Regions from separate parts of the Exiguobacterium sp. CH10 genome, predicted to be linked through region 2. Evidence: riboswitches for the same ligand, from Rfam matches in the RefSeq annotation. Region 2 holds a riboswitch; each other region holds the start of a gene.
The links. A riboswitch is a leader RNA that binds a small molecule or an ion and turns the genes downstream of it on or off. The one in region 2 is predicted to bind thiamine pyrophosphate.
Positions count from the first base shown of each region.

Region 1: linked by a shared signal. The riboswitch ahead of thiW (energy coupling factor transporter S component ThiW) and the one ahead of thiT (energy-coupled thiamine transporter ThiT) in region 2 are both predicted to bind thiamine pyrophosphate.
Region 3: linked by a shared signal. The riboswitch ahead of KNP04_RS00680 (Ykof family thiamine-binding protein) and the one ahead of thiT (energy-coupled thiamine transporter ThiT) in region 2 are both predicted to bind thiamine pyrophosphate.
Region 4: linked by a shared signal. The riboswitch ahead of tenA (thiaminase II) and the one ahead of thiT (energy-coupled thiamine transporter ThiT) in region 2 are both predicted to bind thiamine pyrophosphate.

Region 1 is NZ_JACSKO010000001.1:1,318,834-1,322,042, forward strand. Features, by position in the region: gene KNP04_RS06665 (hypothetical protein) at 1-75, shown strand, start outside; gene KNP04_RS06670 (hypothetical protein) at 149-889, shown strand; TPP riboswitch at 935-1,034, shown strand; gene thiW (energy coupling factor transporter S component ThiW) at 1,101-1,586, shown strand; gene KNP04_RS06680 (hypothetical protein) at 1,647-1,910, shown strand; gene tnpB (IS200/IS605 family element RNA-guided endonuclease TnpB) at 2,070-3,209, opposite strand, start outside.
Region 2 is NZ_JACSKO010000002.1:452,154-455,362, forward strand. Features, by position in the region: gene rsgA (ribosome small subunit-dependent GTPase A) at 1-421, shown strand, start outside; gene rpe (ribulose-phosphate 3-epimerase) at 425-1,081, shown strand; TPP riboswitch at 1,102-1,202, shown strand; gene thiT (energy-coupled thiamine transporter ThiT) at 1,276-1,851, shown strand; gene KNP04_RS09105 (thiamine diphosphokinase) at 1,848-2,435, shown strand; gene rpmB (50S ribosomal protein L28) at 2,492-2,680, opposite strand; gene KNP04_RS09115 (Asp23/Gls24 family envelope stress response protein) at 2,933-3,209, shown strand, end outside.
Region 3 is NZ_JACSKO010000001.1:127,218-130,426, reverse strand. Features, by position in the region: gene KNP04_RS00690 (hypothetical protein) at 1-182, shown strand, start outside; gene KNP04_RS00685 (GTP-binding protein) at 294-1,493, shown strand; TPP riboswitch at 1,553-1,653, shown strand; gene KNP04_RS00680 (Ykof family thiamine-binding protein) at 1,736-2,326, shown strand; gene KNP04_RS00675 (ECF transporter S component) at 2,319-2,894, shown strand; gene KNP04_RS00670 (ABC transporter ATP-binding protein) at 2,887-3,209, shown strand, end outside.
Region 4 is NZ_JACSKO010000001.1:1,287,041-1,290,249, reverse strand. Features, by position in the region: gene KNP04_RS06465 (aminoglycoside 6-adenylyltransferase) at 1-701, shown strand, start outside; gene KNP04_RS06460 (hypothetical protein) at 752-904, shown strand; gene KNP04_RS06455 (ion channel) at 912-1,316, opposite strand; TPP riboswitch at 1,444-1,548, shown strand; gene tenA (thiaminase II) at 1,637-2,311, shown strand; gene thiM (hydroxyethylthiazole kinase) at 2,308-3,099, shown strand; gene thiD (bifunctional hydroxymethylpyrimidine kinase/phosphomethylpyrimidine kinase) at 3,096-3,209, shown strand, end outside.

The DNA.
Region 1 (3,209 bases), on a different contig from region 2:
ACGATTTCTGAAGAAGACACACTCCACTTTAAGAATACACTCGATTCCTACACAACACGCCCTCACCCCGAGTGAGAATGTGCACAGGTTCTGCTTTTTCGTCATGAATGATAAAATGGTGGAAAATGTCAGTTAAGGGGATGAAATCATGAGACGATGGGCGATGTTCGGATTAAGTGCACTTTTACTCACAGGTTGTACGGATACAGTGGCAGACAATCCGATTCCAATCGAATCACCGGATGAACCCATCACAGAATGGACACGTGAAGACTTTAAAGACGTCTATGACCAATATGAACAAACGAAACCGCTCCTCGCTGCGCTCGAGCAACAAGGCATCAAACCGTTCCGCGAGACGTTTGAACGCGTCATCATTGCCGGAAACGGGCTTGAGCACACATATGCAGATATTTATCCGTTCAAACTCGATGACGGGACTTATGCCACGGTATTCGACAGTCAGGACGGGACGGTAATCAATGGATCTGAGTCGGTCGCCCCGCTGTTTTGGCAAGAGGAGTCTTTCCTTCAATACGTCGAAGAGATTGAAAATCGGAAATTCGGAACGAGTGCCCCTCCTACCGATGTCATCCTAACGCAGGATGAATTTCAATCCGTCTATGACCGCCATGCGTACACGTCAGCCCTTCTCGTCGAACTCGATGAAGCAGGTGTCGAATTAGTGCGGGAACCAATCGACGATGTGATTATCGTCGGCAATGGCGTGACCGAAGTCACTGCCGACTTGTTCGTGTTCGATGTCGAGAACGGATATGCCATCGTATACGACCAGGATGGAGAAATTTTAAAAGGTCCCGAATCCATCTCACCGCTCTTTTGGAGCGAGAAGGACTATGAGGACCTGTTAGCCAAGAATGAGGGGTAATTCCGGCCCCCTTCCGATTTTAGTTATGCTATACTCAAGTCAATAATCGACCACTAGGGGAGCCTTCGGGCTGAGACGGCATGTTGCCGGACCCTTTGAACCTGATCTGGCTCATACCAGCGTAGGGAAGTGGCTTGGGATACGCCTCTGTATATCCACGCCATTTTTCCGTCTGGAAACGTGGCGTTTTTATTTTGAAAGGAGACTATTCATGCGTATTCAACAACTCACTTGGATGGCGATGCTCGTCGCCATCGCCGTCGTTGGCTCAATGTTCATCTCGATTCCCACAGGTGTCGCCCGCGCTTATCCGATTCAGCATATGGTGAACGTGATTGCCGCAGTCACCGTCGGGCCAATCGGAGCCGTTCTCGTCGCATTCGTGACCGGACTCATTCGCGTCATGACCGGCACAGGGTCACTTCTCGCGTTCCCCGGTGGCATGATTGGTGCATTTCTTGCTGGTATGTTCTTCGTTCGCACGAATCGCGTCTATGCCGCCGCTCTCGGAGAAATCATCGGAACTGGGGTTATCGCTTCGTTGATTGCCGTCCCGTACGCAAAACTGTTGATGGGTTCGACGTTCGGTGCATTTTTCTTTGTCCCGGCGTTCCTTGCCTCTAGTTTGACGGGTGCGCTTCTCGGTTGGCTCGTCTTGTCGCGTGTCAAACAGTTGCGACCGAGCGCACTCAAATAAAAGTCTTTCGATTGGATGAAAATGGTAAACTATAGACAACATCCATGAAGGAGGAGTTTTATGTCACGTTTCAATCAACTTGTAGCGGGTGGTATATTGTTGTTTTTGTCTGGACTCTTATATACGCTCGAACGCATTGCACTCTACACCCGTTGGAGCGCCCAAATCTCAACAGGAAGCTGGCCGGAAGAACCAACGTTTGTCGATCCCTTTCTTCAAAACTGGTTCGTTACCTTGTTTCTCTTTGCCGCTATCCCCTTCTTCTTGGCAGCTATGAATGTCACGCAAAAAACAAGTCCATCCGAGAATCCGACCGACTCATGACGGTCGGTTTTTTGTATGATAAACCCAAATCGCTTCACCATTCCATTCATCAATTAAGTCGCTGTCGACAAAGCCGTTCTTCGCTTGAACTACCCCCACCTACGCTTCGCTTAGAGGTGGGGGATTCCTGAGTTATCCGACCTGACAGTCGGAACCTGATCAGGCTAGCCCCGTCGTCCCGACGGTTGAAGAAGCCAACATGCGCTCGGCTTCTTGTCTGAGGTTCAGTCCTGCGTTCACATCACGGTCGTGGTGGACCCCGCAAGCCGGGCATGTCCATTCACGCAGACCAAGATGTTTCACGTCTTGGTGTCGATGGCCGCAACTCGAACACAATTGGCTCGAGGCGAAGGTCTTCCCGACCTTCACGACGGTCTTGCCGTACCAGCCGGCCTTATACTCGAGCATGCGAAAGAACGCCGACCAGCCGACCTCGGCGATCGACTTGCTCAACTTGCGGTCCTTCTGCATGTTCTTGACCTGCAGGGTCTCGATGCCGATGACGTCGTGGTTTTTGACGATCTCGGTCGACACCTTGTGCAGGAAATCAGTGCGTCTGTTGGCGATCTTCTCGTGGATACGGGCAACCTTCCGCTTCTGCTTCTGGTAGTTCTTCGCCTCGGAGAGTCTCACCCTCTTGTTCAGGGCGATGCGCTGACGACGGGACAACTTACGTTGCTCCCGTGCCAGTTTCTTCTCGAGCGTACGGAAGTAACGGTCGTTCTTGTACAATGTGCCGTCCGATAGAACGGCGAAGTTCTTCAGCCCGACGTCGACGCCGACCGATGAACCGGTCTTCGGCAGCTCACTGATCTCCTGCTCTACGAGAAGGGAGACGAAATATTTACCCGAAGCCGTGCATCGGATCGTGGCGCTCAGGATGCGACCCTCGACCTGTCTCGATTTGGCGAAACGCAGCCATTTCAGCTTCGGGAGTTTGAGTCGATTCCCGACGATCGAGACCTCGGGGAGCTGGGACTTGCCCTGGATGTTCGCCGTATAGGATTGGACGGGGTTTCGCTTCGACTTGAAACGGGGATGATTCCCCTTTTTCTTGAAGAACTTCTTATACGCGTCGGCCAGGTGTTTGACACTGTTCTGGACGGCCGTGCTGTCCACTTCCGTCAACCAACCAAATTCCTGTTTGAGCATGGGAAGTTCTTTCGAGCAGGCATCATACGACAGTCCCTTGCCGGTCGCTTCATGGGCCGCGTCCCATTTCGACAGGAAATGGTTGAACACGAACCGGGAACAGCCGATCGTCTTGGCGATCAGGATTTCCTGTTCCTTCGTCGGATA
Region 2 (3,209 bases):
GCTCTTTGAAGGAAAAACGAGCGTCTTCGCCGGTCAGACCGGTGTCGGAAAAAGTTCGTTACTCAACGCCGTCGCACCAGAGCTCGAGTTGGCGACAGGGAAAATCTCTAAATCACTCGGTCGAGGGAAGCACACGACGCGTCACGTGACGTTGATTCAATTAGCGGATGGGCTTGTTGCTGACACACCTGGATTTTCAAGCTTGGAGTTTCCGCAAGAACTTGAGGCGGACGAACTCAGATGGTGTTTTCCTGAGTTCGTAGAACGCCATGACGATTGTAAGTTCCGCGGATGTGCTCACCTGAATGAACCGGGATGTGCCATCAAACAAGCCGTTGAAAAGGGTGAAATCGCTTCAACACGGTACGAGAATTATGTTACCTTTATGGAGGAGTTAAACGATCGAAAACGGAGGTATTGACAGATGATTAAAATTGCACCATCTATTTTAGCGGCCGACTTTGCCAATTTGGAGGCGGAAGTGAAAGCTGTACAAGAAGCGGGAGCGGACTATATCCATTTTGACGTCATGGACGGGCAGTTCGTGCCGAACATCTCAATTGGCCTACCAGTCCTCGCGAGCTTGCGTAAAAAATCAGATATGATCCTCGATGTGCATTTGATGATTGACCAACCGGAACGCTATGTTGAAGACTTCGTGAAAGCGGGAGCGGATATCGTGACCGTTCACGTGGAAGCGACGAACCATTTGCATCGCGTCTTGCAACAAATCAAAGCGGCTGGTGCCAAATGTGGAGTCGTCTTGAATCCACATACACCACTCTCGACGATTGAGCACGTGCTTGCGGACGTCGACATGGTATTGCTCATGACCGTCAACCCGGGATTCGGGGGACAAGCGTTCATTGAATCAGTCGTACCGAAAATTTCAGCACTCAGCCAACTTCGCCAAGACCGTCAGCTTGATTTTGAGATTGAAATCGATGGTGGTGTCAACGCGGAGACGGCAAAACATTGCATCGACGCAGGCGCTGATGTCCTTGTTGCGGGATCAGCCATCTACAATCAACCAGATTATAAAGCAGCCATCGATAGCATTCGTGGCGCATCTCGTGTATAATCAACGATAGAACAACAAGATAGAGTCGCAAGGGGTGTCACATCATGTGGCTGAGAGGCATACGCTAACCCTTTGAACCTGTTCCGTTCACACGGACGTAGGGATGTGGCGAAAATGCACGTTGCGAATCCAAGCAGCATGGCGTTTACGTCATGCTGCTTTTTGTCGTTCAACCAAATAAAGGAGGAAAAAAGATGAAATCACGTTTCAAATTACAAGCGCTCATTGAAATTTCATTGTTTGCGGCGCTCGGGCTCATTTTCGATTTGCTCATTCCATATCGCTTGCCACAAGGAGGATCAATCAGTTTAGCGATGCTCCCAATCTTTGTGATGGCATTCCGTCACGGACTAAAAGGTGGTCTCGCGACAGGTGCCCTCGTTGGGACACTCCAACTCTTGTTCGGTGCCTATATTTTCACGCCCGTACAATTCTTGCTCGATTATACGGTCGCCTATGGCCTTGTCGGTATGGCCGGAGTGTTCGCGGGGCGTGTGAAACATGCTGCGAGTCAAGGCGCGACGAAGACGCTTGCCACTTATTTAGTACTCGGGGCGCTCCTTGGGTCGATGTTACGATACGCGGCACACGTCATCTCGGGAATTGTCTTTTTTGCTGAATATGCAGAAGGTCCGGTCGTCGCCTATTCACTCGGCTATAATGCTACGTACATGGCACCATCCTTCGTCATCTCAGCCATCGTGTTAGTGCTCCTCTTCACGACAGCACCACGTTTCACACGTGTGGCGACACGGGATCTCCGTCAATGAATATATTGATCGTCGCGGCGAGTCCGGAACCCATTCCAGACTTACCGCGTGATGCCGATTTTGTCATCGGCGTTGATGGCGGATATCAAAGGTTATTAGATGAAGAGATCGTACCAGACGTTGTGGTCGGTGACTTTGATTCGTTCGAAGGACTACCACCTGATGAAGCGCTACGCTATCCCTCGGAAAAAGATGTGACGGACCTAGAGATTGCACTAGCGCTTGCGAGAGAACGCGGGGCGACACGGATGGATGTATATGGTGGCTTAGGCGGACGCATTGACATGACGTTTGCGAACGTCGGCCTACTTGAAGCCTATCCGGAGATGGTTCTTCACGGAGAAGGCCAAACGGTTTATCTCGTAAGAACAGGTAACGAGGTCATCATGAAGCGAGACGGGTATTATCTTTCCTTCATGCCCTGGAAGACGGCAACGATTTCGATTGAAGGTGTCAAATATCCACTCGATCATCATGAAGTCAAGAGTGGGGAGGCGTTGACCATTTCGAATGAATGGACCGAAGCGACTGCCCGATTGACGGTTCATCAAGGGATGGTTCTCGTCATGATCATCAAAAAATGAGCAAAAAAAATCCCATCGGCGAATGCCGCTGGGATTTATTCGTTCGTGTATAAGTATTATACGCGTTCAACGAGACCTGATTTAAGTGCGCGAGCTGAAACCCAAACGCGTTTCGGTTTACCGTCAACGAGAATACGAACTTTTTGTACGTTTACACCCCAAGTACGTTTTGTCTTGTTGAGTGCGTGCGAACGGTTGTTACCTGATTTAGGTGATTTACCTGTTACGTAGCATTTACGTGCCATGCGTTTCCCCTCCTTTTTTATGTGGGTTCGTCCTAATAGACACTCGTTTATATTAGCACGGCTTTTTTCCCGATGCAACTAGAAAATCATGCCATGACAAGAAAAAAACTTGACATTACTCTCAAGGATTTGAATAATGAATGAGGTTATCGCGTTAATTGACCGAGTTTCTGGAGCAGGTTCTTTTAATAACTAGGTACTTATTGTAGAATGTACATTAGGAATCATTCCGAATAAAGGAGGCTACTCCATATGGCAATTGAAATGAAGACAACATATGGCAATATTGACATCACAAGTGACGTCATCGCGACACTCGCAGGTGGTGCGGCGATGGAATGCTTCGGTGTGGTCGGCATGGCTTCACAAGCACAATTGAAAGACGGCATTGCTGAATTGTTAAAACGTGAAAATTATGCACGTGGTGTCGTCGTACGTCAAGAAGACGAAGACGTACATATCGACATGCACATCATTGTAAGCTACGGAACGAAAGTATCTGAAGTTGCATACAACGTGCAGAGCCGAG
Region 3 (3,209 bases), on a different contig from region 2:
ATCGAGCAAGTGAAGAAGATCATTCTTACCTCGACCCGAAGTGGGATGAGGTGCCGAGCGTCGATTCAGACAAAGATGAGGACGAGGTCGGATTGACTCAACTCGACTCGATTTATCGGGCTGAATGGCAGGCGAACGCTTATCCGCGCTCGGAAGCCGAAAGAAGGGCACTTGAAGAATAAATACCCACATGTTCAAAAACACGTCGTTGGACGTGTTTTTTTGTTGACAAAAAGATGTTACCATTCCATTATATAAAAAGTAATAATTACGATTTAAATGGAGGATATATCATGAAACGAATTCCAATTACGGTACTATCGGGGTATCTTGGTAGCGGCAAGACGACGCTGCTTAATCACATCTTACATAACCGAGATCACAAGAAATATGCGGTCATCGTGAATGATATGAGTGAACTGAATATCGATGAAAAGTTGATTGAGCAAGGAGGATTCTCTCGGACCAATGAAAAACTAGTCGAGCTCTCGAATGGATGCATCTGTTGCACGCTCCGAGAAGATTTGCTGACGTCTGTCTATGAATTAACGAAAGATCGCGAGCTCGATGGCATCATCATCGAGTCTTCTGGGATTTCAGAGCCGATTCCCGTTGCGCAGACGTTTTCGTATGCCGACGATGCGCTCGGAATCGATTTGACGAGTCGTGTCTATATCGATGCGATGGTCACCGTCGTCGATGCGTACCGCTTCTTCAAAGATTTCAATTCCGGTGAATCGCTTATGGAACGCCAACAAGCCGTCGATACAGGTGACGTACGTGAAGTCGTCGACCTTCTCGTCGACCAAGTCGAGTTTGCGGACATCATCGTATTGAACAAGGCGGACAGGGTATCTGAAGAAGAACTGCAGGAGATGAAGGGCTTACTGAAAACGCTCAATCCGAGCGCAAGGTTGTTGACGTCGACCTACTCGAATGTGGCGTTAGACGACCTGCTAGACGTCCAGTTGTTCGATTTTGACCAAGCGATGCGCGCCGCAGGTTGGATTCAAGAGCTCGAGTCGGAAGAACATACGCCGGAAACGGAAGAGTATGGCATCAGTTCGTTCGTTTACCGCCGGCGTCGACCATTCCATCCTGAGCGTTTGATGAATTGGATGGAACATTACCCTAAAGAAATCGTTCGTGCCAAAGGTTTCTTATGGATTGCGACACGAAACGACCTCGCTTGTCTGTTTTCACAGGCTGGGTATGCATCAACGCTCGAACATGCGGGGCGTTGGTTAGCGACACTTCCGAAGAGTGAACGAGAGGCTATGTTTGCAACCGAACCGGAACTGCGCGAAGACTACATCGAGCCGTACGGAGACCGACAGAACGAATTGGTCCTCATCGGTCAACGAATGGACCGGGAGACGGTCGAGCGGTCACTTGATGCTTGCTTATTGACGGATGAGGAGATGGAAACATCGTGGGATACGTTCCATGACCCGCTCCCGGGTACAGGTCAATTCGTCACATATTCAGATTGACCGTTTACAAAGCTTCGAAACATCGCTATACTGTGACTGCATAAGTAACCGCATATCAATGACTGCACTAGGGGTGCTTCGGCTGAGATGAGAGCATGGCTCCGATCCCTTATAACTCGATCCAGATAATACTGGCGTGAGGAAGTGCGGCACTTTCTCTATGCAAGTTTGTATAGATTTTGCTGCTGCATTCTCATGAATGCGGCTTTTTTTATGCAAACACATTTAGAGGGGGAAATAGAATGAATGAATCATGTGGTACGAGTCCGATTGTCGGGTTTCGATTCACACTGAGCCCGATGACAGACGATTTTGTAGGGACAATCAAAGGTGCACTAAAACGAACGGATCTGTCAGGTGTGTGGAGACATACGGATGACGTGTCGACGGTCATCCGTGGACGAGTCGAGCATGTGTTTGACGTCGCTCGAACGGTGTTGAGTCTTGCTTCGGAGGAAGGGAAGCACGTCTCGATGAGCGGAACGTTCTCTGTCGGTTGTCCAGGAGATTCGACGGGAGATGAGGCACTCGAGACTCCTAGCGAACCATCAAACGGTGCATCAAGAGACCAGTATGTGTCTTCGCAGTTCGCACTCTATCCGATGGGTGCTGACAATTACATGGAGCTTATCTATGAGGAAATCGAGCAAGCAAAACAAGCTGGTGTCTATAACGAGTCGATGCATTATGCATCAGGTATCCACGGGAATTTAGATGCAGTGTTCTCATACTACGAGGCGGCCTTTAAGCGGACGCGTGAAAAGAACCGACATGTTGTCATGACGGTGACGTTCAGCGTAAATAGTCCGTCACATGGAGGGCGACATGCTTAAATCGTGGAAATTGAAAGAAGTCGTCCTTGTTTCCGTATTATCTGTTGTCTTCGCGGTCGTCTATTTATTGTTCGTTCATATCGGTAACTTGTGGGCAGGGTTGATCGGACCCATTGCCTACGAGTGGATCTTTGGCATCTGGTTTATCGTATCGATTATCTCGGCATACATCATTCGTAAACCGGGGGCGGCATTCATCTCAGAAGTGATGGCCGCAACGATTGAGATGTTGATTGGGAATGCCATTGGGCCACGCATCATCTTGGTCGGCATCGTACAAGGTTTAGGGGCAGAAGCCGTCTTTGCGATGACGGGCTATAGACGTTATGAGCTATGGGTTCTTATGCTGGCCGGATTTGGGTCGGCTGTCACGAGTTTCGTCTATACATATTTCATGAGTGGGTTCACGATGTTAGAGCCAGGTTATGTGGCGACGATGTTCGGGCTGAGAGCCGTCAGTGGGATGGTCATCGCTGGAATCGGTGGGAAGTTGCTCAGTGACCTATTGTTGAAGACAGGATCACTTCGCGGTTATGCGATTTCACGAAGTGGAAACGTCCATGGTTGAGACAGAGTCACTTCATTTTCGATTCCCAGAAAGTTTAGATGCGATTCTTAAGGATGTCACGGTATCGGTTCGGCAAGGTCGTACGATGTTATCTGGTGCGAGTGGGAGCGGGAAGTCGACACTTCTCGCGCTATTCAACCGTCTCTATCCGGAGAATTGTGACGGAATCCTTGATGGCAGGCTCGAACTACTTGGACGAACATACGACGACTATGCACCTGGCGAGATTAATCAGCGGGTCGGAACGGTGTTTCAAGACCCGGATACGCAATTTGTCATGGAGCGGGTGGAAGAAGAACTGATCTTCACACTTGA
Region 4 (3,209 bases), on a different contig from region 2:
ACCTCACTTTTTATGTGGAAGATGTACAAGTGGTTGCGACCGATCGCTCATGGATCGACATGTTTGGAGAAGTCTTGATCATGCAGACACCTGAAACGTCTGATCCCGAACGACATGTGGCATTTTTGGTGCAATATGTAGACGGACACCGTATTGATTTGACGATTCGAAGCACTGAGCAGCTTGAAGAGATGCTCAAAGCCGATTCGCTCAGTCAGATCGTGTTTGACCGAGACCATCATCCAAGTGTGACACCGTCAGACAACACATACCGTGTGACACGTCCATCTGTTGATGAGTATGCGGCTTGTTGGAATGAATTTTGGTGGGTGTCACTCTATGTTGTCAAAGGAATCAAACGACACCAGGTGTTATACGCGCTCGATCATCTCGACATCATGCGAAATATGCTTCGTCAGATGATGGAATGGAACATCGGCTATGCAACAGACTTTTCTGCGAATCTCGGGAAGTCGGGCGACGGGATGCGCGACCACTTGCCAGAAGAATTGTGGGAGATGCTCACGGCGACGTATGCCTCGGCTGAGCTGAGCGCGATTGAAGACACGCATGATCGCCTGCAATCACTCTTCTTCTTTTGTGCACAGCGTGTCGCGGAACAAGGTGAGTTCGTGTTCCGGGAAGAAGAAGCCAGACGCGTCCGTGCCGCATGTGCAACACTTCGACATTCGAACGATTAATGAGGCCGTGAGCCGGGAAACGCTCCTTATAGAGAAAGGAGCGTTTTTTCATGAATCCATATACGACATTTATTGCTCTTCTAGTCGGAAGTCTTGTCCTCTTTGTCGGCATTCGCTTAAAAAAATGGCCGATTATTTTGGTCGCGATGCTACCACTCGGTCTCGTCGCATTTAATATGTTCTTACTCATCACGGGGCGCTAGGACATATTCACTTGTCTTTTTGATACATCGATTTGATGAAGAAGGCACTCGGTAACAAAATGCCGATGGCGCCTTCGATGATGGCGAATAATCGGGTCAAACCAATCGGCAACAAATCACCAAATCCGATTGATAATAAAGTGACCCCGCTGAAATACAGGAGGTTTTCCCAAGTCGGTTCAACGGCATTCATGGATTCGAGTGAAGTCACAAGAATGACTGAATCACGAGACAAAGCATAATAAATCAATGTGAATCCTAACATGACACCAAATAGGCTAACGAACAACTGAGCGAACAATCTCCCGTCAAATCCTGTTTGCTTGTACGTTTGACGTTTGAAAAACCAAAACACGTTCAAACTGATGAAGAGTAATGCAATGGTTAATAAAATCGTATTCAATCCGGACACATCCTTTTCATGTAAATGAGTTCATTTATCCATTCCCGAAGCGAAGAATGAAAAACAGAATCGGAAAAGGTTTGCAATTGATGAAAAGATTGATAGAATGTGGTCGAAGACGACTGAATTTCATAATGTTTGCCACTAGGGGAGTCGCGTCACGCGGCTGAGATGGACAAGGTCCAGACCCTTCGAACCTGATCTAGTTCACGCTAGCGTAGGGAAGTGGGCGAGACGACTCATATGGCTTCACCTAGATATGACTGTTCGAGACGCCGCTTCCGTTATGGGAGGCGGCGTCTTTTTATCTGTTATAAGGGGGAGTTATTATGAAATTTACAGATCACTTACGTCAGGAAGCGGATGGATTGTTTGAAGCAAGCTTTCATCATCCGTTCGTTCGTTCACTCGGAGAAGGAACGCTCGATGAGAAAAAGTTTAGACATTACGTCATGCAAGATTCGTATTACTTGAATCAATTCTCGAAAGTACAGGCCAAAGGGGCGACGCTCGCACCGACGATGGAACTATCGAGTCGCTTTTTGACACATGCCTTACACACGATTGAGGCGGAACTCTCACTTCATCGTGAGTTCTTTACGATGCTCAACGTGACGGATGTTGAACTGGCGACATTTGAACCGGCACCGACCGCTTACGCGTACGCGCTTCATATGCAACAGGCAGGACCGACTCTCGGTGACGTATTGGCGTCAATCCTTCCGTGTTATTGGGTGTATTACGAAATCGGTGAACGCTTAAAAGATAAACGACCCGACCATCCGATTTATTCAGCTTGGATTGCGACGTACGGTTCGGAATGGTTCCGTGAGCTTGTGGAAGAGCAGATTGATCGGTTGGATGAATTGGCTGGACAAGCAACGGAAGAAGAACGCGTGCGTTACACAAAACTTTTCTTGAAGAGTTGCTACTACGAAGTCGCATTCTGGGAAATGGCATGGACGCTCGAATCATGGACGTTGTCACAGGAGGTCAACCAATGAGACATGAGATTTGGAGTGAGATTCGAAAACAGGAACCGTTGATCCACAACATCACAAACACGGTCGTCGCCAATTTTTCGGCGAATGGACTGCTCGCCATCGGTGCCTCTCCCGTCATGGCAGACGCGATTGAAGAAGTGGCAGAGATGACCTTTGTGAGCGATGCGCTCGTGTTAAACATCGGGACACTCGGCACGATGACTGAGGCGACGATGATTCGTGCGGGACAAGCGGCGAACGAAGCGGGATGCCCGATTGTACTTGATCCGGTTGGAGTCGGGGCGACGTCATTCCGCCGGGATGTCGTCGAGCGTATTTTGCGTCACGTCCGTGTCACGGTCATTCGGGGAAATGCAGGAGAAATTGCGACATTGATAGGTGTCGATTGGGTAGCGCGAGGTGTCGATGCGGGTGACGGAGCATGCGAACCGCGACAATTGGCGCTTGAAGCAGCGAAACGATACGGGTGCGTCGTAGCCGTAACTGGAAAAGAAGACGTGGTCAGCGACGGGAGTGTTGTCATGGAAGTACGCGGTGGGACAAAACGGATGACTGAGACGACCGGTACGGGATGCTTACTTAGTGCGGTCGTCGGGGCATGTCTAGCAGTCGAAAAGAATGCGCTCAAGGCGACGGTGACAGCCGTGTCGGGATATTCCTATTGCGGGGAGTTGGCGAGCGAACGGGCAGAAGGACCGGGAGATTTTCCGATTCATTTTTTAAATGCCCTCCATCAATTGACACAATATACAATCCCGACGAATCGAATCGAGGTGTCGACATCATGAGACCGCAAGTATTGACGATTGCAGGGTCTGATTCAGGGGGCGGAGCTGGTATTCAAGCCGATTTAAAAACATTTCAAGAGCTCGGTGTATTCGGGACAAGTGTACTTACC